DNA from 4 places in the Scopulibacillus cellulosilyticus genome. Region 4 is predicted to be linked to each of the others. Evidence: riboswitches for the same ligand, from Rfam matches in the RefSeq annotation. Region 4 holds a riboswitch; each other region holds the start of a gene.
The links. A riboswitch is a leader RNA that binds a small molecule or an ion and turns the genes downstream of it on or off. The one in region 4 is predicted to bind thiamine pyrophosphate.

Region 1 (8,189 bases), on a different contig from region 4:
TCGTCTTAACTTCTCAAAATATTCAAGAAGGGCAAAAGTATTTTTTGCATCTTGGCCGAATGTCGGTTCATCTAATAAAATCATCTTTGGGCTTTCAAGTAATGCGCAAGCGACGCTTAAACGTCTTTTTTGCCCAATCGACAGTTGATATGGATGCTGATTGATTTGATTTGCAAGTGAAAATTGTATAAGGGCTTGATTGACCCGCTCATTAATGGTTGAATGATCAACTTTTTTCATTTTGAGTCCATATTCGAGCTCATCAATCACTTTATCCGTCACAAACTGAAACTCAGGATTTTGAAAGACGAATGTCATTCCCGAAGAACCCCCGTTAGAAAGATCACGGCAGTTGCCGCTGTTGGGCAGTAAATCCATGATACCCTCAAGAAGAGTACTTTTTCCTGCTCCGTTTTTGCCAATGATTGTAATCCATTCCCCGGATGATACCAACAGTTCCTGTACATGAACTTTAGGCGTCTTCTTACGGTAAACCGTAAAATCTTCAACTTGAAGCAACGGCGTGGTGTCTTGAGACTCTATCATCAAAGGCTCATTTCCATAATTTTGGTTCCAAACACCCGGATACCAAATGCCATAGTCATCAAGTTTACTTTGATAGTCTTTAAAAATAGTACCGGCTTCCCCATCGGCAATAATCTTTCCTTCATCATTGAATAAAACGACCCGGTCGACGAAATGAATAACATGGTCGATTTTATGCTCAACAATAATGACTGTTTTATCAGCGGCAACTTCCTGAATCATTTGCCATAACTCTTCTGTACCTTCCGGGTCAAGCATCGCTGTCGGCTCATCGAGAAACAGGGTATCAGGATCTAAGGCAAGCGCGGAAGCTGTCGCCAGCCGCTGCTTCATGCCTCCTGATAATTGATTGATCGGCGTATGCGTTTCTTCTAAATGAAGTCCAACCTTATTAAGATACTTTTTAATCATGTCCGGCATTTCTATACGAGGGACTTGAAGATTTTCTAATACAAAGGCAATTTCTTCATCAACATACGACATGCAAAATTGCGAATCAGGATCTTGAAAAACATAGCCCCATTTTTCAGGAAGTTTGATATCATCTGCCTTCATAGGGTACTCAATATGCTCCGGAACAAGACCGCACAGCACCTGCATGAGTGTTGATTTCCCGCAGCCGGACGGACCAAGCATCAGAATTTTTTCACCTTTTTTATAATGAAAAGACAAATCCTTAAACTGCATTTCTTTTTCCTTAGGAAAAGCTAAGCGCAAATTTGTGACACCATATTGGGTATTAATTAAGGACATCATAATCATCCTTTGAAACCGGTCTGACGATATTGGCTACCCCGGCTGATTCTAAAGCTTTAACAAGCACGTAAGAAAATGCTCCTGCAATCAATCCTGCGCCAATAAAACGGAAAATAATATTTAAAACAAGATTCCAGCCGGCAAGCTCGAATAAATAACCAAAACCTAAGTCCAATATAAAAGACGCAAGAGCAGATGCCATTCCAGAAAAAACGGCCACAGAAAGATTAAATTTCTTATAACGGAAAGCAAAGAATACGATCTCAGCAAAAAGACCTTGCAAAAAACCGTAATAAAAATCAACAATTCCTCCCTGACCGGCAAATAAAACTTCTCCTAAGGCGGCTGCCGTCTCTGCCAATACGGCGACACCCGGCTTTCTGATTAACAATAGCGCAAACGGCCCGGCCATAAACCACATACCATATACAAGCTGATCAATTTGCAGTCCCAATGGTTTTAATAAATAAGATACCGGGCCCCACAGTTTGTAAATCAAACCGAATACTAATGCGATTACAATTGTCACCAAAATGTCTGTGAGCTTTAACTTACGATTGTTTTTCACGAATTTTCCTCCTCCGGATTTGTCCCTTTGATCCATTAAATAACTGCGAGGCAGTCCTTTCGTGAAAATAGCAAACTGCCTTTTCAGATACCCTTTTTCCAATAACCGTCATATAAAAAAATGCCGCTTTCCGGTATTGGAAAGCGGCATAAGTTAACAAGGTCACCTGTCAATAGAAAGACAGTTACTTTTACCACTTTCCTTCGCTGGTATTATCCAGATCAGGTCTAAGGGTTTAGGCATAAGCCCCTCTCAGCGAAAAGCACCCCTAGTGGAACAAATCGAATATTTTTCTATTTATTAACACGTTACTACAAACATGAACATTTTTCAATATAAAGATTTATTTTAAAAACATATTTTTTTCTTAATTTTTCATATTGCTTTTTAAAATTTCTCTTCATTCGATCATATTCAACATATAAAGTGACAGGCTTGCCAATCGGCAAGTTTTCTTTAATAATCTTTTAATTTTTTGCAAAAAATGAAATAAGGAGGTGTTTTTTTTAATGTCTCATCCTTACCTTTGTCCAAATTGTAAAACAAATAAAACGCGCTTCAATATTATCGAGCAAAAACCTAAGGCAGTTAAAATGGATCCGAATACCGGAGAAATAACCGAGGAATATAACATGGATCATTTGGACCCTATTCATTTGCCCTATAATGGACCTGAACAAAAGGTCCAGTGCGGTGTTTGCGGGTTAATAGAGGATGAACAATCTTTTATTAAACGTGCAGAATACGCACAAAATAAAGAAAGTCTATAAAGTGAAACTTCCATCAGTGGGGGTTTTGTTCATCCCCCCACTGATGGTTAGTTGAACTTATCGGGGGGTTAGCGTCCGTTATCTCCCGCCTAAACTTCATTGTTTAAACTCAAGTTTTGAGGCGGGAGTTTTACGGACGCTTGCACCGGGATAAATCATTAATATTTTAACCAGCTGTCGGCTGGTTTTTTTCATTAAAACAGTTTAATTTAAAGGTACTGAACTCCCCGGTCCGTGTCTAAAGGGTTTACAAGCCGGCAAGTTTTCTTTAACAATTATTCGCCCATTTCATAGACTAATGTAAGGAAATCAGCAAAAGGATGTTATTCATATGCCTGCTCTTGTCGGTATAATCAAAATTAGTGTCATGTCAAGCTCCTCTGTTTTGAATGTCGGTGATGTTTATAATCTTTCGCCGTTTGCTTTTTCCAAAAGTTTTGCCGGGGCTGGTTCTTTTAACACTGGAGACAGATTAGTTATTCATAATGCACCAAATTCAACTCAGGTTGAAGATCCCGATCTTATTGACCAGGGAAATGCCTTAAATGTATAGCCCTTTTCTAAAATTTCTTTTTCACAGGTCATCGTCCCCCCTATTTACTGCATATCTTTAAATAGAGAGGTGAGCGATGGTGAATTACCAACAGCCTTATCAATGGCAACAAATTATACAACATTTGCACGGTAAGATGAATACGCAGGAAAAACGCATTCGGGAATTAGAAAAAGTGATTAAAACGATGAAAACAGATATGGACGGCTTAAAAAAACAACAACCTTTAACTGTCAATTATTCTTTTGACCAATTAAAAATTGACACGCTTGAGGGTACTTTGAATATTGGCTTAAACCCAAATAAAGATATGGAGGATCTGGACGATTTTACAATAAATGACCAAACCATTCATGCGCCGGAACAACCCATTGATCCTTCCTCAGCGGTTATGAATGATGTTAATCATTTTCTGAATCAGTATTTCAGAGAGCAAGCATTTGAAGATTTACGCGGGATCGAGCAAGAAAAAGGTTATCCTTTAGATGACACATATCGGCAGTTTATTATTAATGATGTTCAAAAACAGCTTAATAACCGGGCTCAATATTATTTATCTAAATACCAGGAGCAATATCTTGATAATCGGGAAGATTTAGTTGATGTCATTAATGAAAAGCTGCATGATGACATTAGAAAGGCATTTAGTATGTTTATTGATTATCTTCCTAAAAAAAGGCGTGATTCACAATGAATTTTAATGTCGTTAATAAGGAATTATGCGTGAACAATATAAGGATCATCGGTGTGGCAACGGCTTCTGTCGTACTGATTGGCGATGCAAAAACAATTGGATCATCGTCCATTTTCGATACTCCGGCAGAATCACTGATCGTCGGTGAAGCGCTCGCACCATATGCTGCTCAGGGGGTCGTGCGGTAGTGCCGGTTAGAACTTCAGTCGTAGACACGCTAAAAATTAACACCATTTCCTTAAGTTCAATCCTTGAGGTTGGTGATTCTAAGCGGGTCACACCAGTCGGAAAAGTTTTTGCCATCCAAAGAGAATATCCAATTTACCCTAAAAATGACCCCATTCTTAATCAGCATCATTATATTTTTGATGTACCATTGCTTGAAGCCAATATTTACGAACCTGTTCATACAAATGTCATTAATGAAGATCCTTTTATCAAGGTCAATCATATTAAAATAACCGGTGTATCTACGGCTTCTGTTATAGATGTTGGTTCTACAGATTATGTTTACACTGAAGCACGGGTTAAAAACATCCGGCAATTTTTTAATCCGCCTGACTGAGACCTCATTAATCTAACATTTAACCATTCACCGGCATAGAATAAATTTATCAATAGGTGTAAAGGATGTTTCGATATGCCATCAATTGCGGGACCAATTAAAATCAACAGTATAGGCAGCGGCGCCGTTTTTCACGTCGGCGACTCATTAAATATTGCGCCTAAAAGCACATCGAAAACATATGCCGGATCAGGTGCGTTAAGTACTGGCGACTTTTTACAAACAAATAATCTGATAAACAGCACAAATACTTTCGATTCAGATCTTGCAGACGGAAGTAATGCGGCTAATAATTAATTTTTTATTGGAGCGTTCCATATGAATTTTTTTATTAACCAAGACATTCATATTCATCAATTAAGAATTAATGGTCTATCAAATTCATCTGTATTACAAATTGGCAGTGCCGGAATGATTAAGCCTGTATCTAATGCCTATAATTCAGGAAGATTCACACAACCAGCACCTCAACTTGCCTTGCCGGGTCAAATAACACATCCAGGAGAAGCTCCCCAACCAAGTGAAACACTTCAGCCTATTCTAGTGCCTCTTCCTGCACCAACTTAAATTAACTGTCATTCTGGCGGATAAGATAATTTTGATTAAAAATATAGAAATTGAGACAACATATATAAGAAATATAAATTGTTGGAGATGATCCCTGCATGACAGTTATAAAACGTTTAATGGTTTTTCCAGCATTAATTCTTATTTTATTCATTGGGGAGGCTCATGTATCAAAAGCCTTTAATGTCCATCATGATCTTATAAAAAGCGCGCAATTAAAAACCAGTCAGGATTTGATTGCTTCATCCGATTTAATTATTTTAGCTGAGATTCAAGGTGTCAGTTATCAATTCAATACAGGGCGTCATACAGACATTGGTAAATTTATTAACTATGTACAGCCTTTATCCGTTAAAACAGTATACAAAGGGTCTGAACAACACGATGTTCATCTATTAACAACAGGCATTTATCCTTTACCTAAACCTGAGAATCCGCTTAATAATCTATATCCTGGCGCTATTGAAAACGGTACGTATCTAACCTTTTTAAAAAAAATTCCAGGCACGCCATATTATCAGTTAAACGGCGGATGGCAAGGATTATACCCGCTTATTAATGGCCGAACTTTTGCTTTATCCGGCGGTTTTACACGGTTTAACGACTTAGCTCCCAAAGATATTAACCACATTATTAAAACTCGCAATGGCGAGTTTTTTTCTATTAAAATTAGCATAATCTGATTTGGACAACCATATGATGTATTAAATAAACACATTGGGAGGACAAATAATGATTGCTGGAAAAGTATTGGAAAAGGCTAAACCTAAACGTTCATTCACAGATGCCGCGAAAACATTTATAAAAAGTTTTAACAAATTTCAACCAGAAGACCTCCTTGAGAAACTAACTAATGTCATGTTCAAAATCATCTTATTTTTAGGTATCCCATATTTTATATTTATATTTATAAAATTTTTAATGATTTATTAAAAAACAACCCTTCTGTCTATTACGACAGAAGGGTTATTTATAGTTGATTTAACATTGCATCCAGCACATAATCCACCGCTTTTATCGTTTCCAAAAAACGGCGGCGGCGCGTATCTTTTTGAAATGCTGTAACAGAGGTTATCGTCAAATTATCATACGTATCATTAATTTGTATATGATAAACATACTTTGGATGCTGTTTATTAATCCATTCCAGAGCCAATGGCTTCCATTGATCAGCTGCGGCAAGAACCTTATCTGCAAATGGCTTGACTGCACCATAAAAATCAACTTCATAACCTTCTTTGCGGGTCCGGTTGACAAATTGTTCATACGCCATTTGATTATATTCCTTCAGCAGTCTTGTTAATTGTCTTAGGGTTTGTATTTTTTCCTTGTCCACTGCTGTCACCCCCCTCTTCTATCGTACCAAAAGAAAAGGATTATGACATTTCTTTAACAACCATTGCTGCTTAAGAACCGACCAGTTCTTTCAATACCGGTAAATGGCGGTTTTTCATATTAGGCAAGGGAAAAATACCATTCAATTTAGTAAATCTCGTCAGCTCCCGATCAATTAATCTGATTTGTTGATCAATCTGATGAATCATATAATAGATATTTTCTAATTCCTGACGATGATGTAATATTTGCATGGATACAATCTCATCTGCTTTATTAGAAATTTTTTTCTCCAACTGATCCATTTTGACTTCCAGAAAATCCATCCGAACATCTAATTCTTTTCTTGATAAGCCATAAGAAGTTTCTTCAATATGCTTCTTCGTTTTCATGACCATCAACTCCCGTTGGTTTCTTAACTTAAATAGTTCTTTCTTTCTGGTGAACGTCCTGCCGGCTTGACAAAAGAAGTGCTTCTTCATCAAAGAAAGGTGGCTTTCTCATTCTTTTTTTAAAATTCGACAAAACAATGACATAAGAGCTGCTAATTTCTCAATTTGCTTTTGTTTTTTTACATACCAATGGCTGATGTCATAAGGTAAGAATTTTGGGTTATCAAACCATTTATTGTTTATTTCACCGTTAAACCAATCGTTTATTTCGCTTAAATGATGTTTAACAGGATTGTAAAAACTTCTTAAGTATGTATAATAGGTAGTTGTCTCCTGTCGAAATTGATCATAATCTATCCGTGATCCGGTTGGTTCTACGGTTAAAGCAAATTTTTGGATTTCCTTTGAAACTGGAGACTCAAACAGCAGCCATGACAGCTGTTTACCAAATTCAATTCTCTTTTCTACATGTGTAAATCGGTAAACAGAAAAGCCGTATAAAGCACCTTCAACAGTCGGAAAAATGACTGCTGTTTGATGCAGCCATTCTTGAAATTTAAAAAATAACCGGTTAAAAACCCTGTTATGAAAAAAGCTTTGTTGAATAACCGGCTTTTCAATGACTTGCTGTTCATTAACAATTTGGCTTGTACAAAGACGGCGCTTATCCTGTGTAATCCAAAACAATTCCCACTCCTTCTCCATAAAAATAGATATATTGAATGCTTTTAGTAAATAAAAATAAGGTCTATTTTTTTGCTTTGATAAATGATAGGTAAGAAGTTGTGGAAAGGCATCCGAAAATATCAGCCAATTTGGCCTTTCATAAGTATGAAAAAGGATAAAGCGATCACGCTCTTTTAATAAATTTTTAAGAGGGGGTAGAGCAAGGTCGGTCATATTCCACCCGGCATTTCTTGAAACCATGCTGGCAAGCAGCGCCCAAATAATTTCTGGGTTTTCAAGATAAAATTGGATATATGCCTTCGTCCTTGATATATTATCAAGATTACATTTGTCAGTTTTACTGCGAATGTAATGAATGAATTGTCGATCTTGCTTACTAAAGCATGTTTTTTGTCGACGGTGACAGATATCACTAAAGATGTTAGACTGTATAGGCATAGCTTTCTCCTTATCAATGGATAGAACAATGTCATAAAAATTTACCATATCCCTAGCATTAATACGTTATAATAAAGAGAAACTAAGTTATTGTTTTTTAATAATTTAGTTGATCTTACACTTTCTTCATATATATAGTAAGAAAGTAATATCAAGAAAATAGAAAAAAGGAGTTTGCATCTTGACTATTTTCTATCCAAACGGTAAACCTTATTTGAATCATTCACCAGCCAAAACTGATAAATCAAAAGTAAATTTCGCCAATCGCGGCATGACGCTTGAAGAAGATTTAAACATTACAAATCAGTATTATTTGGA
Region 2 (8,189 bases), on a different contig from region 4:
CGATGAGTTTTTATTCAAATCTTCTCCCGGTGAAAGAACAAAAATGGCTCTCTTTTTTCCATCAGGGACGACAAACTGTTTAAAGCCGGTCATCATTGAAGCATCCCAGACTTGCAAAGAAGGATGATGATTTTTTCCGCGTTTTTCAGCATTTGTTGTTCCGCTTGTCATAAAAACGGCCTCAGCCTCTTCAGCCGGTTCGCAAGACAGCACAAGCTCTTTAAACGCTTGAATTGGTATAACCGGTATTTCCCTCCAATTTTTTACTGTCAGCGGGGTTTTCCTTCGCTTTTGGCAAAACTTCTTATAAGGAAGATTAAACTTAAATTGATAGGTAAATAGTTTTAGAGCCAGCTCATTGAATCGTGATTCTTCTTCATTTGACTCCTCAATAAAAGTTAAGATTTGTTCGGTTATTTCTTTAGATTCTTTCCTCATTATTTTTCCCTCTTTCTTTATTTATCCCCAACCAGCTAGGAATATTGACTAACACTAATTGCAGCAAAATAGCAGTAACGGCACCTACTAAAATCGTGTTGCTAAGGAATTTCCCTAAGAAACCATGAACATTGGTAAAATAGTTTGGGAGCGCGATGGATAATAAAATCGACAAGCCTGCAATCATGAAATTCGCTTCAGTTTTCTTCATTTTTCCAAGAATATTAATACCCGTAAAAATAAGCGATGCAGCCGCCGGCAAAAAGATCCCGCCAACAACAGCGTCAGGCGTCACAGCAAGCATCGCTCCCGCCTTAGGAATAAAACCAAGTACAAGAAAGATAATCCCGGCTGCCTTAACCGCATGCCGTGAGCCGACGCCCGTTAATCGGATCAAACCGACATTTTGGCCAAATCCTGTCGTCGGGAAACCGCCGATAAGCGTTGAAATGATTGAACCAATCGATTCACCGGCAAATCCCTTTCGAATCCGTTTGTTATCTAACGGGGCGTTCACCATTTCTGCCGCAGCATGATAAACACCCATAGCTTCAAATACTGCCACAATATACGCAAAGAAAAATGTCCCAAATGAGACCCAGTCAAATTTAAGCGCACCATAAGGAAGTATATGGGGCAATCCAAACCAACCGCTTGTTGCGACCTTAGAAAAATTAACTTCCCCAAGCAAAAATGCGATAACATCACCGGCAACTAGAGCGATGAGAAAAGAATACGAACGAAGCATGCCTGTCCCAAATACAGATAAAAACAGGACAATTAATGAAGTAGCAACTGAGATTGTCAGCGTTTTTCCATCAAGAAAAGTTTTCGATCCCGGGTCCCCTCCTAAATAAAGTGACAGTGTAAAGCCGGATAGTGCAACGCCGACAATTAAAATCACTGAACCGGATACGACTGCTGTAAAAAAAGATTTCAATTTCCCAAGCAAGCCCGTAATAGCTAATATAAAAATGATGATTCCGCTTAACACAATCCCCCCGCCGGCAGCTGCCAATCCGTTAGCTTTTCCGGCAGATATCATAAGTGAATCAAAAGCGGCCGACGGACCTTGAACAACAGGTAATCGTACAAGCCGTGTTGCCTGTACAAGCGTGACCAAGCCCGCTGCAATAAAAATGGCATTCACCATGTTTGCGGCTAAGGCAAACGACAGCCCGATCATCGCAGTCACAAACACAGGATCAAGCCAAACGTTTGAAACAAAGACATGCTGCAAACCATATAAAAATCCTCGAACCGGTGATAATTTTTCTTCCAAACCAACTGTGACTATTCCTGAGTTATCCGAAAGTTGTTCTTCCGTTTCTATCTTTTGTTGCATAAAATATCCTCCCATCAAAAAAAGCCACCCGGCAAGCGGGTGGCTTCAATATATACAAACTGTATAAATATAAATCCACGCCACTTCCCTACGCTAGTGTTAACTAGATCAGGTTCAAAGGGTCGAATCACTTCTCTCAGCTTAAAGCTCCCCTAGTGGTGACTTTTCTTTTTTTCTGTATCGTACACCTATGTTTAAAATTCGTCAAACTTTTTATATCAAATGAATATTTTTCGGGTTTTTATTTTAATAATGGATGACTTTTGACGTTTCTTAATGATCATCATAAGTTTAAAAACGGTGCCAGCAGGCACCGTTTTTATAATTTTCCATTAGGACTGTCGTAGAATTTTTTGATCGCTTGATCAACGTAAACCCAGCCCTTCCAGCCGAGATGCATTGTATCCTTTAAAAAGTACTTGTCATATTCATGGCTTGAGAAATCCGCCACCGGAAAACCAGCCTTTTCTACTTGCTTGCGGACTCTGGCATAGTAGTATTGCCGCGTCTTCTTAGGGACCCCGGCATAATCGTACCAGCGGCCATTCTCTGGAACAGAGATAAACATTGCTTTTGCATGTTTTTCTTTTAATAAGTCCAGCACAAGCTGCAAGTCACCGTACTCAGGTGAATGATAATACCTTTCATGCTTTCTATATCCCTTTAGATGACTATATTTAGGTTTTATTTTCTTCCAATAATGATTGTTAATACCGTAAGTGTTAGAAGTACTGTCTTTTTCACCCATTAAATCGCCGCGATGACGGAGCTGTTTCCAAGAAAGATTTTTTAAGCTTGGATCAACATTAGGATGATGGGGATGAACAGAGAAAGATTTTATCGTATCTCTCCACATGAGCACCCTATAGTCAAATTCTCCATACGCCTTCTCGCCCAACAGCTTCAATTTATTTGTCTGATTACTATAACCGATTCCTTTTAATAAATAAGCCAGATTCTTATCTTTTCTAATAAATTTAAATTGCAGTAACCGCCTGGCAGCGCGTTTCTTTAATGAAGGGTCTATGTTTTTGTTAAATACGAAATCATAGGCCTGCAGTTTTGAAAAGTTTGGATCAAAATGCTTTCTATCCAACCCCTGTTGAGCAAACCATTGCGGGGATAGGATAAAGACAATTTTCCTATTTTTAAGGTCATTTGACATGGATGCAAAGTTCAAAAAGTGAACGAGTGACTGCATACCGCCGCGCCCGACTAGAAATGGGGTGAACCCGTCAGGATTGACTTTAAAATAGTTAGACGGGTGGAAAGGATCTAAACGCAAAAGTTCAGATGACCCATAAATAGGAAGATATTTTTTATCATCCATTGCTTTTTGTTGCAGGGCTATACCTTGAAACATATTTGGATCCAAGCTCGTTGCCGCCTGGTTTACCTTCTTATTGCTTATAAGCGCATGCTGTACACTGCCCGGCGTAAACAATAAGGCAAGGAAAATGATGATGGCCAAGATTAATGGGCCATACCTCGGTTTTTTCATTTCATTTCAGCCAACTTATTAATAATAAGGTTAGGTGTCGCCCATTCTTCGCGATCAAATTCGGAAATCGATACCGGAATGCCTAGTTTATCTTCAATTTCGACTAAAAGATTGACAGTTCCAAAGGAATCCAAAATGCCATCTTCAAATATTTTTACATCAGGATTTTCCTTAACAATATCGTTTTCACAAACATCTTCAAGAATATCTAATACTTGTTCTTTAAATTCAGCCATTGTTATACGTCTCCTTTTTCAATGAAAAGTTCTATATTTTAATGGTGTTCAAAAGGGAGGACAAACAGGGCCAACACTGGCTAAAAACGTCGCGTCCATGTGACAACGCCAGTACTAGCACGTCCTGTGCGTCGGAATTTCGAGGCGCGGCAGTCCACGAGGACCGGATCGACGAGCGATACTTCTCGAAACACTACGAGTTGCGACGAGAAGTCGGAGATGCCTCTGTGAATATGCTGCAGCGCAGGAGCACAGGTACATCTTAGAATTGCCCGGCACGTGAGGACCGCAGTGGCAACGCAACGAAGAAATTCGCCTGCAATGTTTCCCGGACTTTTTTGAACATCCTTTTTTAAGTGAATAGTCTTCCTGAGAAAATAAGAAGGCTAAAACATACAAAGTTAAATGTAATCACAACAGATAAGACATGCGTCAACTTATTGTCCGGCCAAAATTTATGCTTCTTGTTTTTCCGCTCAAATACATCAAAAAAGATAAAATAAAAGGTGTGAAGCAAGCCATAAACAATATAGTGCGGAAAAGGTCCGTGCCACAATCCCATAACGAAGAAATTTATAAAAATCCCTATATAGGATGTTGTGTAACGGTTTTTAAATACTTTCTTTTTGGTCATCGTAAATACAAACCGCATAAAAATATAATCTCTAAACCAAAAAGATAATGTCATATGCCAACGATTCCAGAAATCCTTGATGTTACGGCTAAGAAACGGCTTATTAAAGTTTTCAGGGGTCTTAATCCCGAGTAAATAACTTGTGCCAATAGCAAAATTACTGTAGCCGGCAAAATCAAAGAACAGGTACATACTGTAGGCATACATATAGATGACAATACTCAAGAACGTATCTTGTTTGAGGTACCCGGACATTAGGATATGCTGATTAATAAGGTACCCGATAATGAATTTGTAAAGGAACCCTTGAATAATACGATTTATACCGCGGTAGAGAAGTTCCTTATATTCCGCAGACGTCGGCGTATGTTCGATATCCTTTTCGAACCGGCGATAACGATCAATTGGTCCGGATGAGATTGTCGGGAAAAATAACAGGAAGCGAAGGAAGCGGTATACAGAAACTTCCTTCAGCTGCCCATCACGGATATCAATGATCATTTGAACGGCCCTAAAAGTTAAATACGATATGCCAAGGAAGCCGACCATGCTCAAGCTTTTGAAATACGGTGCAAACTTAACGATAACCAGCGGCAAAATGGATAGCGCAACCGTTAAATAGAACATGCTGGTTGGATTATTTTTTTTCCGAACAGGTAAATATCCCTTAATTAATACAACTTGCCAAATGACAAAAATGATTAACGATATAGCCTGTGCCGGCTTATTATAGAAAGTGAGCACGAGAAAAAATATTGCGACAACCGAATTATACGTTTTAAGTGATTTTCCATTAAGTCCTGCAATGATTGACGGGATGAGCAGTATCGCTAAGATGATAAAATAGTAAAATGTTGCATAAGGAATCATACGGTCATTGTTACCTCTTTCAGTAACGCTTTGCGATCTACCTTACCGTTAGCAGTCATTGGAATGGAAGATTGGTAAACGAATTTTCTCGGAATCATATAGGCTGGCAGTTCAGCTGCCAATTCTTTTTTAATCGCCGATGTTAACTGAAATTCCTTTTCAAATTGATGCTCATTTGGAACGACGATCGCTAATAGATGGTCGTATGCATCATTTCTCTTTATCGGCAATACAACAGCGGCATTAACATAAGCACTTGAACGAAGATGATGTTCAATTTCTTCAATTTCCATACGATATCCGTGTAATTTAATTTGGTTGTCCATCCGGCCGTGGCAGAAAAGCATGCCATCTTCCAATACCCCGGCATCTTTTGTTCTATAGGCCCGCTCGCCATTTATAGTCATAAATGCTTTTTCCGTTAACTCCGGAGCACTTAAATAACCTTTGCTGACACTTGGGCCGACAATAACGATTTCTCCCTTTTCACCATCGGCTGCTAATGAGCCGTCTTCTTTCATAATCAGAATTTGGCAGTCGCTCTTACAATAGCCGACCGGAAGAGAATCGTATTTTCCGGTCATTTCCTTATCAATGATGACACTCGTAACGGCAACTGTTGCTTCAGTTGGGCCGTATGAATTGATAATTTGTGCTCCAGGAAATCTTTCTAACAGCTGTCTTGCTAAATTGTTTGGTAAGACCTCCCCGCAAAATAAGAAAGTATTAAGGGAAGGAAGCATTTCACTTGAGAAGCCGGGAGCCATTAAGCACATTTCCGCAAAAGACGGTGTAGAAGTCCAAACTTCGATATTTGATTGTTCGAAAGATGCAAACAGTTCCTTTGGTTTCGCAATCATTTCTTTATCAATGGCCCAAAGCGTTCCGCCTGTGACGAGACTTGGATAGAGATCCATAACTGACAGGTCAAACGAAAACGGCGCTTGGTTCAAGAAAACTTGCCCTGATTGTAATCCAAAATCATTTGTCGCCCATTTTACGAAGCTTTCCAAGCAATTTAAGGTAATCTGAACACCTTTTGGATTGCCTGTACTGCCAGAGGTATAAATAATATAAAAGTTATCCTCGCCTCGAACAGCTTGTTCCGGCATTGGCATATGCCCTTTACAAGTCTGGAATATTTCATTTAATTCAAAAGGATTAATTGATCGAATTTGCAAACCGTTTATAGTCAGTGCTTCTTGAGAAATCATAAGCTTTGCCCCGGAACTTTCGATCATACGGTGAATACGGTCTTCCGGGATAGAGATATCAACTGGTATATAAGAATGTCCGGCTTTTACTGCTGCTAAAAAGCAAATGATCATTTCTGGCTGCATATGTCCATGAACTAAAATAGGTGAATCATCGTTCGGGTATTCTTTAGCAATCCAATAAGCCAGTGCATCGGAAGACTCTTTAAGCTGACTATAAGTCATCTTTTGGTCTCTCCAAACAAATGCTATTTTTTCAGGAGTCTCTTTTGCCCAATTGTTAATCTTTTCGATTAAATTTAAATTCATTCTCATCATCACCTTTTAAAATTCATTATAAATAAATGGAGCCGAATGAGTGGCTTTCGCGCCATACAACCATACTAGAGCAATAATGATCACAAGATAATAAAGAGTTTTAACAAACCATTGTGTGATCGGCCGTGACCAAAGTTCTTTGATCGTTTTCATACTTCCACTCCTTGATATAAGGAAAACTATTCTACATTTTTCACAAGGTTTTTTTGCTTTAAAGGTTTTTTTGCTTTAAAGCTTTTTCATTATATAACATCCAAGACACATATTTTACCCTTTTTCCAATAATGTTACCTTTTTGTAACCACTAATCAATTGGCACTATATTCGATAAACCCTTGCCCTGATTGAAAAAATAGAACCTTTTAATTTTGGACAGCCTGTTTGTGTACAGGTCCAGGTGCTGGATTGGCAAGAACAGGCTTGGATAATTTAATATAAATCGTCTTATTCAAAAGACCTAAGTTTTTTATATTATTTTGTAAATTAGAGAGCAAGACAACATACTCGCTGCCGTCCTTTTGGAAGCCATTCATTGCATTCCAACCTGATAATACGCCATGATTTGAGTAATTAACCGGTTTGTAATACCATCCCCTGCGATTGATATACCATCCAAAACCATAATAATGTTTAAATGGTGTCATCATCTGTCGATAGCTTTGCGGCGACAAGAGCTTTCCGGTTGATAAGGCCCGGTCAAATTTATACAAATCTTCAGCCGTCATATAAATATCACCGCAGCCAAATACCTGTGAAAAATCAGGCATAATTGGGTTATATGCCAGTCCGGACAGTTCTTTATAACCGACAGACGGATATTTTTCTTTTTTTAGCTGGCTGCCGAATCCTGAATCTTTTATTCCTGCCGGCTTAAAGATATGTTGTTTTATATATTCATGCAATGGTTCCCCGCTTATTTTTTCAATGACATAGCCGAGAATAGAGTAGTTGGCATCATTATAGTCAAATTGAGTGCCCGGTTGAAATTTTAAATACTCGGAGCTTAACCCGATACTTTTTATTAAAGCACTGGTCGATACTTTTTGTTTTGTTTCAAGATGTTTTCCTATTCCGGATGTGTGTGTTAATAAATTATATATTTTTATTTTGCTTGCATTTGGAAAAGAAGGAAGATATTTTGACAGCGGATCATTGACGTTTATTTTCCCTTCCTGCTGGAGCTGCATTAATGCTGTCGCAACTATTGGTTTGGTAATAGAGCCAATATAATAAACAGTCTTCGGATTGTTTTTAATTCTCTCTTTAGCATTTGCAAATCCGTATCCTTTATTTATAACGACTTTTCCATTCTTCACAATAAATGCTGTTCCATTAAAATGAACTTTTTTTAAATATCTGTCTAAATCTTTATCGTGAACAATGTTGGCAGGTGCTGAATTTGGCCGCATTTTTCCTATTTTTTTGATATTATCATGGTGCGGTTTCTCTTTTAAGTTAAGAGGAGCTTCTGTTTCTAAATTTTTTGCTGATAAATGCTTTGAATATAAAAAGAAGGTTCCGGTCCCGATAATCCCTACGGCGCAACAAAAAATCAAAAATCTTTTAAATGGATTTTTCCTTCTTTTCTTTCTTATTCGCTTTTGCATTTTTACCTCCAATTTTACATCTCTTG
Region 3 (8,189 bases), on a different contig from region 4:
CCGAATATTCTAAAAAAGTTAGATTGAAGCATTGAAATAAAGGAGGCGACCTCATGTGGAAAAAATCATCAATATTGAAGGACCATATGATTTTGACAGGGCATTAAGGCGTTTAGCCTTTGACCCATTAATCCATATTGAATTAAACAAACGTTTAATTAAAATACCGTTATGGATTGAAGGAGAACCGCAAGTTGCAACCGTACAAGCTATAGGAACAACTGAACAGCCTGCCTTTAAAGTATCGGCCCAAAGTCAAGATGAAACAGTAATTGAGCAAATGACAGGTATATTTAAATGGGATAGATCCTTACATGATATTACCGATCATTTTTCTAAAACAGACCTGGCCCCTTTATTTTTAGAATTTAAAGGCATGCCATTGATCAAAGACTTTAGTATTTATCAGTCGCTTGTCAAATGTATTATTCATCAACAGTTAAATTTAGTTTTCTCTTATCAATTAACGGAGCGGTTTGTGAAGCAATTTGGTTTTTCTATTGATGATGTCTGGTTTTATCCCCGTCCGGAAACAGTTGCTGACATTCCTTATGAGTCATTACAAGAACTGCAATTTAGCCGCAGAAAAGCAGAATATCTTGTAGATACATCCCGGCTGATAGCTGAAAAGTCCTTATCCTTAGATGAGCTTAAACAATTGAACAATGGTGAAGTCATTAAAAGATTGGTCAAAATAAGAGGAATTGGCCCCTGGACAGCGCAAAATGTTTTATTATTCGGCATGGGAAGAGAGGACTTAATGCCTGCTGGAGATATTGGCATTCAAAACGGTATTAAAAAGTTTTATCAATTGGAACAAAAGCCTACTTTAGATTTTATAGAAAATAAGGCGAAGAGCTGGTCGCCATTTAATAGTTATGCCGCTATCTATTTATGGGAATATCTTGGTAATCATAGTGTGAAGAATCCTTCGCAGTGAATTGCGAAGGGTTTTTTTAAAATAGTTCCTCATTACTAAATCGCTAAAAAAAATTGATGTTTTTATTTTCAGATTATACACAGTTTCCACAGGTTTATCCACAAATATATAGGCTAATCTAGGGGTATTCCACATATTTACCCACAATATCCACAGGATTTTTAATTTTTATCCCCAATTATTACTCACAAATTCATTTCACTGTCCATCGAATTTTTTAGAGGTTATCCACTTATCCACAAAAATATTGACAAAAGACTGTTTCGTATGTCTCAAAACGGCTTGCTATGAAATTGACACAAAATAAATTTTATATGCGTCTTTTGTCACGCACTGGGCGAATGTGCATATGATGTGGTTACTAGAGGTGAGCAACGATGGCAACCAAAATGGAAGAGGTTTATATGGAAAACTCAATTGCCGTGGAAAAACAAATGTGGAAGAAAGGCCGGCGCAGGCAAAAGGTGAAACATTTGCTCACGGTAGCATCTCCAGTTTGTTTGCTTATTTTATGGGAAGTTTTATCACGGACACATATCATTGATGCACGTTTTTTTCCTCCGCCTACTGAAATCATCGGTACCTTTTTTAAAATGGCAGCCAGCGGTGATTTATTCGATAATTTGGGCATCAGTTTATATAGGATTATAGGCGGCTTTCTGTTAGGTGTGATTCCGGCGATTTTACTGGGACTGTTAATGGGAATGTACCGGCCATTCAGGTATTTTTTTCAACCGTTAGTCATGGCGCTTATGCCAATTCCTACACTTGCTTTGATGCCGATAATTTTAATTATCTTTGGTATTAGTGACTTTTCAAAAATGATTACAATTGCAGGAAGCGTGTTCTTCCCTGTTGTTATTAATACCGCTGCCGGTGTCGCCAATATTGATCAAATTTATTTAGATGTCGCTAAAAACTACGGGGCAAAATCAAAAGACTTTTTCTTTAAGATTGCTTTACCCGGTGCTCTTCCTGTGATGTTAGAGGGTATTCAAATGGGGCAGGCAATCGCATTATTAACCATTGTTGCAGCGGAAATGATGGGTGCGCATTCCGGGATCGGCTATCTTATCTGGACATCGTATAAAGCTTTCTTACTGCAACAAATGTATGTGGGTTTAATCCTTATTTCTTTCTTTGGCTATTTCTTCTCTCTGTTATTGCGAATGCTGCAAAAGGTGCTTATTCCATGGAAAAAGTAGTTTTTTGTAAAGGAGGGGGAGTATGTCCGTAACGCCGAAAATTCAAATCAATCATTTAACAAAGATTTTCTTTAAAAAGCAAACGGCTGTTACTGCAATAAAAGACATAAATTTAAGCATTAATGATGGAGAATTTGTTTGTTTGCTCGGACCAAGCGGCTGCGGAAAAACAACACTATTAAGGATTTTGGCGGGACTTGAGAAACCGAGTACAGGGGATTTTAAAATTACGCGCTCAAGCCAAGACCGGCCGCTGCAATCAATGATTTTTCAAGAAAAAGGCGTTATTCCCTGGCTGACCGTCGAAGACAATGTGGCTTTTGGATTAAAAATGCGTCATCTGCCAAAAAGCAAGATCAAACAGCAAACAGACTATTATCTTGAAAAAGTCGGACTCAAGGACTTCAGAAAGCTTTATCCTTCTGAAATATCCGGTGGAATGAAACAAAGGGTCAGTATTGCCCGGGCATTTGCCAATGATCCGGAAATCCTGTTAATGGATGAACCGTTTGCGGCTCTTGATGAGCAAAACAAATTTATTTTACAAGAGGAATTACTTAATATTTGGTCAGAAACAAAGAAAACAGTCTTGTTTATTACACATAGTATTGATGAAGCATTGCTGTTGAGCGACCGTATTTTATTAATGAGTACACAGCCCGGGCAGATTATTCGCGAGAAAATGATTGACGTACCGAGACCGAGAAAAGTAGAAACGATCCGTTCTAATCCAGAGATGTCGAAAGAGTTCGTTGATATTTGGGAGCATTTGCAAACCGCAGTGGAAAAAGCACGCCAATCTTAACTTTATAAATGTGAGTTCAAAAAGGGGGAACGAGCAAAGCTTCTCGAAATACTACGAGTTGCGACGAGAAGTTGGCGATACCTCTGTGAATAATCTGCGGCGCAGGAGCACGGTCTACTAGAATATTCATCTTTGAACACTGCGACGAGCTATGAATAGCTTCATCGATAATCCTCGCGCAGGAGCACGGTCTACTAGAATATTCATCTTTGAATACTGCGACGAGCTATGAATAGCTTCATCGATAATCCTCGCGCAGAGCACGGTCTACTAGAATATTCATCTTTGAACACTGCGACGAGCTATGAATAGCTTCATCGTTAATCCTCGCGCAGGAGCACAGAGACATCTTAGTATTTGCCCCATGTTTCCGGGACTTTTTGAACATCATCTAGAGGAGGCATGTAAGGTGTGGAAGAAATTCCTTGCCGCTTTATTAGTGATTCCGTTGTTTGTTTTGATTATAAGTGGCTGCCAGGGGGGAGATTCGTCAAAAGAAAAACAATCTAATGTTGTGGATACTAAGGCTAAACCGGTGGATGGCAATTTAAAACCATTAAAGAAGCCGACCACCGTGGTCATTGCGGAGGATGATTCCGCATCTGCTGCGGGATTTTATATTGCTAATGCTAAAGGATATTTCAAAGATTACAATATTAAAATCAAATTTGCTAAGTTCTCTAACAGTGATGATATGCTGCCGGCGCTCGCTTCCGGTAAAGTTGATATTGCAGGCGGTATTTCTTCCGCATCCTTCTTTAATTCGATGGCACAGGGAATAGATGTCAAAATGATTGCCGACAAAGGACATAATTTGAAAGGCCAATCCTACTTTTCCTTCGTGGTAAGTAAAAAGATGAAAAACAAAATAAAATCGTATAAAGATTTTAAAGGCAAAAAAATTGCTGTTTCTACAAAAAATGGGGTCGATGATTATATTTTTTCAAAAATGTTGAAGCATGCGGGACTTTCAAGAAAAGATGTTCATTTTGTTCTAATGCCTGATTTCGGCAATATGGTATCGGCAATCAGTAACGGTACAATTGATGCTGCTTTGCAAATCGAACCAATGATTACACAAGGCGAAGCGGAAGGTATCCATTATCGTTTCGGGGACACAACAGATTATGCACCAAAAGCTCAAATTGCCATGGTACTTGGATCGCCGAAGTTTGTTGATGATGAGCATGCTGTTGCACTAAGGTTTATGGTAGCTTACTTAAAAGGCGTCAGGGATTATAATGATGCATTCGTTAAGGGAAAAGGAAATAAAAAAGAAATCATAGACATCATGACGAAGAATACATCACTTAAAGATCCAAAAATATGGAACAAAGTCAGCGTGATAGGCCTAGACCCGAATGGTAAAATGTTTGTTAATAATATTAAAGATCAATATAAATGGTATAAATCACGCGGAGGCATTGACGGAAACGTAAATGTTAACAAAGCCGTTGATACCTCGTTGGCTAAAGAGGCAGTGAAAGTATTAGGGCCCTATAAATAATGAAATGACTCCTTAGGCGTTAAATACGGGGATAATTGTAATGACTTTAAGGAATATCCAATGACTGCCCTAAAAAATTGATCTTTAGAATCTATGAATTTATGTTAATATTATAATAACTGGATAAGTATTTAAACACTAGGGGAGCCAACAGGCTGAGATCAAACTTAAGTTTGAGACCCTTCGAACCTGACCTGGATAATACCTGCGTAGGGAAGTGGAAGCTTGCCATTTAGGCTTGATCAATGTATTTAAACCACTCTTTATGCTAAAAAGAGTGGTTTTTTGCGTTATAAATTGGCAAGTTTACTTTAACAGATATGTGCGCGGCCGCAAGTCCTCGTTCTCATAAACTTTGTCAGGAGGGGATATTATTATGACAACATTAACAGAACAAATTGAAATAAAATTAGAGGAAACTCAAGATGAATTATTACAATTGTTAGAGGAATTAGTCCGTTTTCCAACGGTTAGTCCGCCGGCAAGAAATACAACAGAAGCTCAATTATTTATCCAAAATTACTTGGAACACCTAAATTTCAAAACAGAAAAATGGGATGTGTTCCCCGGTGATCCAAATGTTGTTGGTATTAGAAAAGGAACAGATTCAGACCGTTATAATAGTCTAATTCTTAATGGCCATATAGATGTAGCCGAGGTCGGAGATGATTCAAATTGGACAAGTTCACCCTTTCAATTAAGAAAAGAAAATAAATATGTATACGGACGGGGTGCAGCGGATATGAAGGGAGGACTTGCTTGCGCTTTGTTTTCGATTAAGCTTTTAACGGAACTTGGTATAGAGCTAAAAGGAGACTTGCAATTTCAATCCGTCATCGGCGAAGAGGTTGGTGAAGCGGGCACTTTGTCTTGCACTGAAAAAGGTTATACGGGGGACTTTGCGATTGTCATGGACACAAGTCACTTAAATATCCAAGGACAAGGCGGTGTCATTACCGGGTGGATAACTGTAAAAAGTAAACAAACGTTCCACGATGGCCTCAGGTCTAAAATGATTCATGCCGGCGGCGGGATTAAAGGAGCCAGTGCCATAGAAAAAATGATGAAAGTCATTCAGGGTTTACAAGAACTGGAACGCCATTGGTCGATTACAAAAAGTTATCCAGGGTTTCCGCCGGGGATCAATACGATTAATCCGGCTGTCATCGAAGGAGGGAGACATGCGGCCTTTATTGCAGATGAGTGTAAGTTGTGGATTACCGTTCATTTTTATCCTGATGAAACGTATGAAGAGGTGATAAAAGAAATTGAGGATCATTTATACAATACAGCATTGGCAGACCCATGGCTAAAAGAGAATCCACCGGAATTTCGTTGGGGCGGCAAATCAATGATCGAAGACCGCGGAGAGATTTTTCCTTCGTTGGAAATTAACCCGGATCACCCAGCAGTTGTTCGTTTAAGCAATCATCACAAGAAAGTAACAAATGAAGAAGCTGTTATAGGTATGTCAACATCTGTCAACGATTCCGGGTGGCTTGGAAGAGCCGGTATTCCTGCCGTTACATATGGGCCGGGGCAATTAGAAGATGCCCATTCAGTAGATGAAAAAGTGAGTATTCATGAATTGCTGGATTTTACAAAAACAATGGCGTGTTTTATTGCTGATTGGTGCAACACACGAAAGGAGAGAGAATGATGTCATTTACAGAACGGTTATCTAAAAATATCGAACCTATTTGGGCGAAAATCCATGATCATCCTTTTGTCCAAGGGATCGGAAATGGAACATTACCTCAAGAAACGTTTGCCTATTATATGAAACAAGATTATGTGTATTTAATCGACTATGCCAAGCTGTTTGCAATAGGTTCTATAAAAGCAAGAGATATTGAAACAATGGGGTGGTTTGCCAGACTTCTGCACGAAACATTCAACACTGAGATGGATTTACATAGGCAATATGCATCGGAATTTGGAATTACAAGAGAGGAATTGGAGCGAACCGAACCAACGCCTATCAACTTAGCATATACACGCTATATGCTCCATGTTGCCCAAAACGGTTCACTTTCTGAACTTGTCTCTTGTCTTCTTCCGTGCATGTGGAGCTATTGGGAAATCGGAAAGGAACTGTATGCCTATAATGGAGAGTCATTGTCCAAGAACCCTTACGCAAAGTGGATTGAAATGTATGCATCAGATGACTTCGGGGAGCTTTGTCAATGGCTGATTGAATGTCTTGATAAACAGACGAATGGAAAGCCGGAATTTGAACTTCAAGTTTTAGAGAAACATTTTCAAACGACATCCCGTTATGAGTATATGTTTTGGAATATGGTCTATGAGCAGCATGAATGGCCAATATGACAGGCGGTATGTTAAAAAAATGAATTAAAAATAGAAGCCCTGGACGGCATTACCGTTCAGGGCTTCTATCGCAGGAAGATGGAATTGTCGTTATGACTTCAGCGCCAAAATCTTTGGCTAAGGAGACGATGGAAGAATTGATACGCCAAATGTAATATAAGTCATAAACTAATTGGTCTTGATTGCTGTTTCCACGAAATGATTGTTCAGGAAAACGTTCAATTTGTTCTCTTTCTTTTTCAAGCTTCCATACTCTTGCTTTAAATGTTTTTCCTATCATCAGCTTATTTAAAGTATCAAGGTTATCTTGTAACCGTTGATTAACCTGTATTAGCGTCCTTTGTAAAAAGGGATTGATTCTGATCTTTCCTTCTGTGTTTGTAGAAGCTGTGAGATGTTTTGCATAATAATTCAAGGCGGTTAGAACGGTCAGCCTTCGTTCGATGCCGGATCTCCCTAACGCACCGGGTGTGTTATGAAGCGGTTTTGCTTCATCCCTGATTTGCTGAAGTTTCTCGTCCAATTCCAATGCCATATCCGCAAGGTAAGCGGATTGATCACTATCTATTAATTTGTTAATAAAACCATTAAGGTATAGTTTTAAGCCGTTCAGGAAGTCTACGGTTCTATCGGAGACTTTATCCCGAGTTTTTATAGGAAGGACAAGAACGGAAACGAGCAATCCGATGCCGACTCCCACAAGTGTATCAATAACACGTGCGGTTAATAATTGTTCATTAACGCCGCCGAGCAAAAGATTATACATGATTGCTAAGACCATTGTCATCCAAAAAGTCATCAGTGCATATGAAATATCAAGGAGATAAAAAGCCATAAAAATACAAATGAACAAGAGTAAGAGTTCCAAATCCGTACGCCCGTCTACAAGATGAGCGAAAAAGAATCCGCAAACCGCTCCAATCAGCGTACCAATAAATCTATGAAAGGCTTTGACAAACGTTCTCCCTACCGATTCGGTTCCAAGAAGAACGACAAACGCAGAAAGTAATGCCCAGAACTGGTGAGCAGGCGACAAAAGATAGCCAAATATTGTTGCAAGCTCACAGGCAATAGCGGCCTGGACGGCTTTCTTTGTGGATACCCGCATCCCCTTTTCATTTTCGTTGTTGCTTGACTCCAATTCGTCACTCTCAGAATTCTCGATGTTTAAAAAAGATTTAAGCTTCTCTTTGTTTATATTTTCTATTCTAATTTGGCGCATACGGTTGGCGCCTTCAATAAGGTGGCTTGCAATCGATTCTACGCGTCTGATTAAATACAACCAGTCTTGATTTTCATCATTTTTGTGATGAAATTGGTCTAAATATGCCCTTAACTCGCGAACAGCATTTTCAGCTTCCTTTAAATGCGAATGGTCATAATCATCCTCCTGCACATCCG
Region 4 (8,189 bases):
ACATACTTTTATAAGCAGTTCTGTTAGTCCAATGTTATGGAGGCCATAAATGATAACGTACATAGAAAAGGAAAAAATGAAAATTTGCCAAGGAGTTTTCTTTAAAATATCAATGGGATTGGTTCGAAAATAATACCATCTCCAAATGAGTAAAATAAGTGATCCGAGAACAGCTACAAGCTGGATTGAGATAGAAAGATAAGAAGCTAAAAAAAGTGAGCAGCGCATGATAAAGACAAACAATAATATCTTTAACATAAATGTTGTACGTTGATGTTTTGTTTCAACTGAAATCTTTCCTTTTAACGGGTGAAAATGTTTTGTGAAAAATCCTTCCTCCAAGTCAATCACTAAATTGGGTAATTCCTTAGGCAGTTGTTTCTTTAATAGTTTGTACATGAGCAAGGACATAAAGGCTAATCCCAGTGATGCTGGTACAAATATCATCGCAGTATGCATATAAAGGGTCATATGAACAATATTCAGAGCGATTAAATTCACGATGTTGCTTACGCCAATCGGTGCACTTGAAGCTGTTGCGGTAATGGCCCCGCTTAACAGATAAGGAATTTGCTGATGAGGTTTTAATTGAAGATTTTTTAAAACAAGGATTAAAATCGGTGTTGTAATCAATATGCTGCCATCGCTGTTAAATAAAAGGGTCATTAAAAAACAAAACAGCTGGATATACCAATATAGACGATAACCTGAACCTTTGGATAGATTGACAAGCCGTACAGCCGACCAATGAAAAAAGCCGAAGCTTTCCAGTATAACTGCCATGACAATCGTGGCAATAATGGTTATAGCCGCACCGCCGATTTTATCAATAATATCTATCATATTAGCACTCGTAACCGTGCCTGTTAACACGATAATGATTGCACCAATTGCCGCTGGCCAAGCTTCATTAATACCCTTTGGCCTCCAAAAAATAACAAGCATCGTCACTATGAAAACAAATACAGTTATGGTGATTTCAATAGTCATCCGTCTCCGTTCCTTCTTCCTGTATTTAAATAATGTCTATAAGATAAACACCCTCGTCCGTGTTTTAAAGCTACTTTATCTTATTCAACTCTAGTAAGAAGGAAATAAACATAAAACCAACTCTTTTAAATATATACGATTGTCTTTACATGATAGATATCCATAAAAGACGAATATACAAATAATCACCCAATTTTTAATAAAAATCTGCAGTTATTCAACAGAATGGAACTGTGGGGCAGGCAAGATAAATAGACATTAATCTACCATTAGTAAAAATGACTAATTTTAAGAGATATAATTAATATAACTATATCTTTGTCTTGCAGTGACACATATAATGCCATTACATCAGTTGATAAATTGCTAAAGAGGAGGAACATGTTAATATGTTTAATCAATCTTCAATTGAAATGATTTCGAAATTAATTGGAAATAATGTGAAAATTAACATGGGGGGACCAGAATCAAAAACTGGTGAGTTGTTGACAGTAAGCTCGGATCATCTTGCCATTGATTCAGAAAAAGATGGTGTCATATATTATCAATTAAGGCATGTAAGAGGTGTTACAGTAAATTCAAAAAATGCCTCGTTATCATCAGGAAATGCAAATTATATTGAAGGTGAATCTTTTAACGATATTTTAAGTGCCTTAACGTATAAAAAAATAAGAATTAACCGCGGGGGACCGGAAAGTGTTGAAGGTGTACTGAATAGAGCCTTTGATCATTATATTGAAGTAACAACGAATGATGAAGTTTTATTTGTATCCATCTACCATATAAAGAGTATTAGTCATGTATCAGACCAGAAAAAGGATTCCGGGTCAAGCGGACAATCAAATGGAAGGTCTAATCGGAGAAGCCGTAATAATAGTAGCCAAAACGAGGTCATGGATGCTGTTGAAATAGCAAAAACAGCCGGAACTGAATTATATATGTACAATGAGCCATGGGAAACTTCTTGCGAACCTGGCACTTCCAGCAAACGGACCAGGACTTCAAGAAATAGAAGAAGATCCCATCGCTCGGGGAGCATGGGCGGACAAACCGGACCAACAATTTTCACTCGTTCGAATCAAATTCCTAGACCCGTACATCCAAGCGCTTCAATGGGCTACTCTAAAGTTAGCCGGTCTTCTTAAAGGCAGGACAATATTTATCCGTTACGACATTTAAAATAATTTTTCCAAATAAGAATAATCATCGCTCTCCTTTAAAAACAGACTCCATTTTAAACATGGGGTCTTTTCTATTCCAAATCGGATAAATGTTTCCTCAAGTAAAGATTCCGATCTTTAATAAAATCGATAATGATTTGAGGTTCTTTATCAAAAACCTGGATGTCTTTTTTTATATAAGGGTCCTTTAATACATAGGGACGTAATAATTCATGCATGGATATAATTTTTGGCCTTAAATATTCAACTGTAAACTCCTTATTAAGTATATTTTGCAGTAAACGGCGGTAATACTTTCGAAACGAGTGTACATCTAACAGACGGGCTGTTAAGGTGTTGTAGCCGGTAATCGGTATATAATCGAAGTCCATAATTATTCCGTTTATATCCCGTCCCCAGGTTGCATCATAGTCCCAAGGTATCATTTCAAATAACCCCGTGTCTTCGCGGCGGTATAATGCATAATTATGGACAAACCCATCGAAATTCTGCGTACAAATGACACCTGATAACCAACGAAAATATTTATCAATGTCTATATATTTGACAATCTCTTTTTCAAAATGGCTTTTGGAAAGCGTATTAATTTTATAAATTAATTCCTTTAGAAAAAGATCATCTTCATCTGTTCCTTCCTTCCTGCTGTATCCAGAATCAAGGGATTCTTTAACATCTTCATCAATAGGACTCATTAAAGAAAAATTAGCATCATCGTCTTCCGCATAATAAATCGGGCCATCTGGCAAATTTCTTCTATAAAGAAAATGCCGGTCAACCGATTCTAATTGTAAATAAACGCCCTGATGCAATCCGTTAATATTAATCCTGACATAACTTGATTCAGGCGATAAGGTGCCAATGCTTGAAAAAAAATCTAACGAAAGTTTATTTCTCAGCAATGATTTATCCATATATTCTGCATTGAAATGAAGCTCCTTGACCATAAAGTCATTTCTTGGGAATTCTATCCGGTATGATTTTTTTTTGAACTTACGAATATGCGAACCGCGATAAACAATGTCTATGTCGTATTTCTTTTTTCCAATCATCAGCTTTGCGATGACTGGATCATCACACCAAATATCGCTGCGCAATTCTTTGAAATCTAAAGGATGAATAAAGATTTTGTAAAGAGGGACTTCACTTTGAATACTCATATAATCTTTCCCTTTTATTTTTTATATTGGTAATACATAACCTATGATGATAGTCGTTTGAGTGGGAATTAAATTAACCGGCATTATTACAATTTTTATGTTTAAAAAAGCTTGGGATAGGGTATCAACCTGTTGGGAGGGATAACATGACTAAAAAACCCATCGATTCCAACCAAAAAGATACTTATATACAGAGGTTATTGAATAAAGGTATTTTCAAAATTAATGATAAGCAGCTTTATGAATACACAAAAGAACAACTGAAATTTTTTTATGAACAAGGAATAATTAAGGATTCTAAAAAAATTACCTAACCATTCAGAAGAATAAACGGAAAAATTCGCAAAAAATTAATTAAAAAATACTTGATGTTTGAGCCCTTCTTTATAACCGGACTTCGGAAACGAGGTCAATTAATAAATTAAGGAGGGCTTTGCCATGCCATTGTACAGCCTATGTAATATCAACTAATTGCTGTTGAAAAATAAGAACAGATATCGTTGCATCTAATTGAAACTGTATACAAGTGTTCTCTTCATGCTGATAAGTTTCCGTTGATACAATGTGGGTCCAGTGGTGTTTATAAGTAAAGGGATCTGAAGGGCCATAAATGATTTGTTCGCGATTTTTATATTGTTTCTCGTTGCTTTCAGATTCAAAGGTATACTCCCTGGATTGATTTTGCGGTGAAAAAAGTGGAGGATTGTAAAGATTGACAGGCGTTGTCATTTGAAAAGGTACGTATGCTTCTTCGCATAAGACTTTATCATCATCCTTTGGTACGTATTCGATATTGGCTATAAGAGTCCCTTTTGTAAAAAGATGATTCGATTGTGCGGGCATGTCACATTTTAACTTTTCCTGTCTCCATTTTATCTTTATGATATGATCAGTAAGGTGTTTTAAGAAATGTTGAGCTTCAATATTGATTTGAATTTCAGGATTGGCTATAAGGATTGGCATGGATGCGGTTGTTTCAGATAAATGGCATATTTCCGGCTTAAGTGTACATAAATCTTGATTTTCTGTATCCTTTACAGTGTTTTTATTTGCATCAAGATTAATTTTGGCAATCTTCATTGCGGGAAAGTTTGAAAAAGGATATTCATTACCCATAGGGTCACCCTCCAATAAAAGATTATTGACAGCGTATGTAATAAAAACTTATCCGGTGACTGGTTTAGTTGTTAGAGGTGGGAAGTTGGAGGCTAGAATAGAACTTGATGAAATACTTTTGATGCCATTTTTAAAATCATTTAACAAAATAAAAAACCTTGAAGAAAATCTTCAAGGTTTTTTAATCATTTACTTATTAATCGTCCCAGTCATCGCATTTTGATTTTTTATTTGATCCGCCAACACTTACTTGTTGCCTTTGAAGGACTTTAAGGGTGACTTCAACGACCATTTTTTCCTCCATTGAAGTGAAAGTTCCTGTAGTCATGCTGCGATTGGTGGCTTCATCTAATTCTACAAATTGGCTTGACAGTAATTCAACATAAGGAAGTTCATTGAAGGTTTCAGAGGATACTTGGTTGTTTTTGCAAAAATTACTTGATAATATTTGATCATCTCCACAAGCTGTTGGTACATTAGTAGAATTAAAATAACTGAATTGGGTTGGTGGAGTACCTGGACTGAATTTTGGCTGCTTAATAAACTTAATTGCCGTTACTGTTGAAAAAGGTACATCAACAGTTAATGAACGAACCTCAGAGGTCATGCTGGTAGATGTTTGGCATCGCGGTGTTGTGTATTCGATGTCTTTTCTTACAAAACCTCGTATAAATAACTTATTTGTTGGCAGCAAAAGACGTGCTTGGGTAATGACTAGATTCTTTTTAATGTTTCTGATTTCAAGAACAGGTTCAGAAAAGTTAATCGTTGAATCCATATCAATTTGAACTGTTGTTTCAGCCAGAACAACAGGTACATTAATATAAGAGCTTCCAGTTGTTACAGAAGGTGTGACAGGCGTATTGCTAGTTTCAGGAATACTGGTAGATAAATTCATTTCAACACTTGGGCGGCTTGGATTTATAAAAGGGGCAGGCGCATCATGATTGCCATGCTTATGGTGATGTTTTTCTTTAGACAAAATAAAAAACTCCCTTCCTCTTTTTACTATATTTTATGTTTTGGAAGGGATTAGGGTTGGACTAACATTCTCATAAAATAGCTGATTCTTAATAATATCTAAAAATGAGATGTTTCTCTGTAAATGACGGATAACCCAGCAGCAGTTAACTGCCTTTAGTGACAGAAAACTACTGCTAAATTCACTTTTTGAAGCCATTAATCTATTAATAACCTGATACTTATATAGATATTCTTTATACTGTAACTAAATCAACAGGCCACTTTTCAAGAGTATAAGCCATTTGCCAAAATCCGTATTCTAATTGGCAGCTTTTGGTGAAGTGATTTTTTGCTTTTTGCTTTTCATCTTCGCTGGCAGTTTGAGCCCATTGGTCAAGACGTTCACATAAAACTTCGGTTAATGACTTTTCTTCACTTTCTCTTCCGTAGAAGGCGATCCAATCATAGAAAGGATGGCTTGCATCCGGCTTGAGCTCATTCATAAATTTTTTCCCGATTTCCCAGTAGGTCCATGGACAAGGAAGAAGGGCAGCAATGATTTCCCCTAGCGAGCCGGTGGCAGCTACTGACAGCATATGTTTGATGTAATGGCTTGCAGTGGGTGCTAATGGTTCATATTGCAGGTCATCATAGTTAACACCGGCAACTTGGCAAAAATTATGATGAGGATGGATTTCGCTGTTTAGGACAAAAGAAATTTGATTATTAAACAGCCTGATATCATCACGAGTATCACATTTGGCAATAGCTAAACCATAAACTTTCATAAAGGCATTTAAGTATTCAAAATCTTGCTTTACATAGTGGATAAGCTGCTCTTTTTCCAGATATCCCTTGGCAATGCCTTGAACAAATGGATGATTAAAAATTGCCTCAAAAATAGGATCAGCGTCTTTTCTTAATTCTTCAGTGAAAGTCATTGTTTTTCCTCCTTTGTTTTCTAGGAAGCCACAGAGGAAATATCTTTATAGCATGAAAAAACCGCCCCATACAGATGGAGCGGTTCGTTTTATTTTTTAAAATAAAGCCCGAAAAAATGAGCTTTCCACCAACTCCACTTTCCTACGCTGGTATTAACCAGATCAGGTTCTAAGGGATCAAGGATATCCTTATCTCAGCCTAACGGCACCCCTAGTGGACTTCCTATGAAATTATCTTTAGATTAACCCATGTTTTTTGAAATGTCAAATAATCTATGAGGCAAAGGCTTAATCTCAAAGTTATTACTATTTTTCTTAAATAAACATCCCCTTTATCTAATCATAAATAAATAATAGAGGTTAGATAAAGGGGGTTCATAATTAAAATGATCTTACGGGTCTAATCCAAGGCTTTTCTGTGTTTGATTTAAAACTATCATCTTTAGACAACCGATTCTTTTTGCCTTTAATCAATTTATCTAAATTCTTTAACATATGGTTAAATTGATTATTATTTAATGTACCATTTGCATGCATCATACAAGCCATTGCATAAGCAATAGCCGTTGTATCCACGATAACGGTAACATCAACATCTGAATTCCCGCTTCTGCTGACTATCGCTTGGTTATCAGATTTGTTAATAGGATCTTGAAAACTCATTATTAACCTCCTCAATCTTATAATAGATTCAGGATATTAGCCAAAACTAATATCCTGAAAAACACCTTTCTTAATTGAAATCAGGTATCGGCAAAAATACCTGCCTTGAATGTTAACGGTTTCTTCTACGGTTTCCGCTTGATCTTCTATTTTGCTGGTTAGATCTGCGTGTACGTCCGCTAGACCTTCTTGTTTGACCGCTGGTTCTGCGCGTACGTCTGCCGGATCTTCTTGTTTGACCGCTGGTTCTGCGCATACGTCCGCTAGACCTTCTTATTTGACCGCTGGTTCTGCGCATACGTCTGCCGGATCTTCTTGTTTGACCGCTGGTTCTGCGCATACGTCCGCTAGACCTTCTCGTTTGACCGCTGGATCGGCGTATAAGTCCGCTGGATCTCCTTTGACCGCTGGATCGGCGTATAAGTCCGCTGGATCTCCTTTGACCGCTGGTTCTGCGCATACGTCCGCTAGACCTTCTTGTTTGACCGCTGGTTCTGCGTATAAGTCCACTTGATCTTCTTCTTAGGCCACTGGTTCTTCTTATTAATCCGCTAGATCTTCTGCGACCGCTCGTTCTTCTGCGACCGCTAGTCCTTCTGCGTCCGCTGCTCCTTCTATCATCATCTGCCCCAGGGTCAGCGATAGCGCGGTTATTAATCCGGATATCGACATAAGAGTTTCCGCTTTTAACAACATTAGCCGTGTTATTGTTTTTATCTTTTATATCATTATCATCATTGTCGGTGTCTACATCTACCCAAATATCATTTTGTCTATTTCTTCTATTTCCGCTTTCGTTCTCACGACTGCGTCGATGTCCGCTTTCACGATCGAAGCTCATTAATAATCCCCCTTGAAAGTTAATGTATTATATATATATGGATTTATCTAAATGACGTATAGGTTGATTTATTCATATAATTTACTTATTTTTTACTAGACTTTCATACCTTATCATCAAAAGACTATCAACTTTTGCACTAAGTTAGCTTTTGAAAATGCGGAATCTGTAATATGTTTGTATATGGAAATTATTTTTTATAATTATAAAATTGTAAGCGGTAAAGGATGGTTTACAACTAGAAGTCTTTGTTGTTATCATAAAGAAGATTTAAGAGGAAGTTCAAAAAGTCCTGGATACATGTTTTGTCCTCCTTTTTGAACGCGTATTTTTAGAG

Region 1: it holds a riboswitch for thiamine pyrophosphate, as region 4 does, so the genes downstream of both, ACFQRG_RS06755 (ECF transporter S component) here and tenA (thiaminase II) in region 4, are expected to answer to the same signal.
Region 2: it holds a riboswitch for thiamine pyrophosphate, as region 4 does, so the genes downstream of both, ACFQRG_RS11690 (solute carrier family 23 protein) here and tenA (thiaminase II) in region 4, are expected to answer to the same signal.
Region 3: it holds a riboswitch for thiamine pyrophosphate, as region 4 does, so the genes downstream of both, ACFQRG_RS13345 (acetylornithine deacetylase) here and tenA (thiaminase II) in region 4, are expected to answer to the same signal.

What each region holds. Positions count from the first base shown of each region.
Region 1 covers NZ_JBHTCO010000005.1:21,635-29,823, reverse strand. The annotation lists gene ACFQRG_RS06760 (ABC transporter ATP-binding protein) at 1-1,302, opposite strand, end outside; gene ACFQRG_RS06755 (ECF transporter S component) at 1,286-1,870, opposite strand; TPP riboswitch at 2,052-2,150, opposite strand; gene ACFQRG_RS06750 (DNA alkylation repair protein) at 2,380-2,640, shown strand; gene ACFQRG_RS06745 (spore germination protein) at 2,972-3,193, shown strand; gene gerPC (spore germination protein GerPC) at 3,270-3,887, shown strand; gene ACFQRG_RS06735 (spore gernimation protein GerPD) at 3,884-4,075, shown strand; gene ACFQRG_RS06730 (spore germination protein GerPE) at 4,075-4,452, shown strand; gene ACFQRG_RS06725 (spore germination protein) at 4,528-4,749, shown strand; gene ACFQRG_RS06720 (spore germination protein GerPB) at 4,771-5,019, shown strand; gene ACFQRG_RS06715 (hypothetical protein) at 5,118-5,702, shown strand; gene ACFQRG_RS06710 (hypothetical protein) at 5,752-5,952, shown strand; gene ACFQRG_RS06705 (YppE family protein) at 5,990-6,355, opposite strand; gene ACFQRG_RS06700 (hypothetical protein) at 6,426-6,746, opposite strand; gene ACFQRG_RS06695 (DUF2515 family protein) at 6,855-7,745, opposite strand; gene ACFQRG_RS06690 (hypothetical protein) at 7,785-7,895, shown strand; gene recU (Holliday junction resolvase RecU) at 8,053-8,189, shown strand, end outside.
Region 2 covers NZ_JBHTCO010000014.1:73,255-81,443, reverse strand. The annotation lists gene ACFQRG_RS11695 (LuxE/PaaK family acyltransferase) at 1-438, opposite strand, end outside; gene ACFQRG_RS11690 (solute carrier family 23 protein) at 422-1,783, opposite strand; TPP riboswitch at 1,852-1,947, opposite strand; gene dltD (D-alanyl-lipoteichoic acid biosynthesis protein DltD) at 2,103-3,284, opposite strand; gene dltC (D-alanine--poly(phosphoribitol) ligase subunit DltC) at 3,281-3,520, opposite strand; gene dltB (D-alanyl-lipoteichoic acid biosynthesis protein DltB) at 3,873-5,024, opposite strand; gene dltA (D-alanine--poly(phosphoribitol) ligase subunit DltA) at 5,021-6,547, opposite strand; gene ACFQRG_RS11665 (teichoic acid D-Ala incorporation-associated protein DltX) at 6,563-6,709, opposite strand; gene ACFQRG_RS11660 (serine hydrolase domain-containing protein) at 6,919-8,163, opposite strand.
Region 3 covers NZ_JBHTCO010000017.1:52,387-60,575, forward strand. The annotation lists gene ACFQRG_RS13320 (cobyrinate a,c-diamide synthase) at 1-35, shown strand, start outside; gene ACFQRG_RS13325 (DNA-3-methyladenine glycosylase family protein) at 56-940, shown strand; gene ACFQRG_RS13330 (ABC transporter permease) at 1,318-2,145, shown strand; gene ACFQRG_RS13335 (ABC transporter ATP-binding protein) at 2,168-2,950, shown strand; gene ACFQRG_RS13340 (ABC transporter substrate-binding protein) at 3,315-4,457, shown strand; TPP riboswitch at 4,588-4,690, shown strand; gene ACFQRG_RS13345 (acetylornithine deacetylase) at 4,834-6,117, shown strand; gene tenA (thiaminase II) at 6,114-6,788, shown strand; gene ACFQRG_RS13355 (FUSC family protein) at 6,838-8,189, opposite strand, start outside.
Region 4 covers NZ_JBHTCO010000020.1:151,688-159,876, reverse strand. The annotation lists gene ACFQRG_RS15935 (arsenic transporter) at 1-990, opposite strand, end outside; gene ACFQRG_RS15930 (hypothetical protein) at 1,380-2,135, shown strand; gene ACFQRG_RS15925 (CotH kinase family protein) at 2,243-3,328, opposite strand; gene ACFQRG_RS15920 (Fur-regulated basic protein FbpA) at 3,475-3,642, shown strand; gene ACFQRG_RS15915 (hypothetical protein) at 3,782-4,444, opposite strand; gene ACFQRG_RS15910 (CsxC family protein) at 4,641-5,426, opposite strand; gene tenA (thiaminase II) at 5,662-6,348, opposite strand; TPP riboswitch at 6,471-6,571, opposite strand; gene ACFQRG_RS15900 (hypothetical protein) at 6,730-7,011, opposite strand; gene ACFQRG_RS15895 (hypothetical protein) at 7,124-7,852, opposite strand.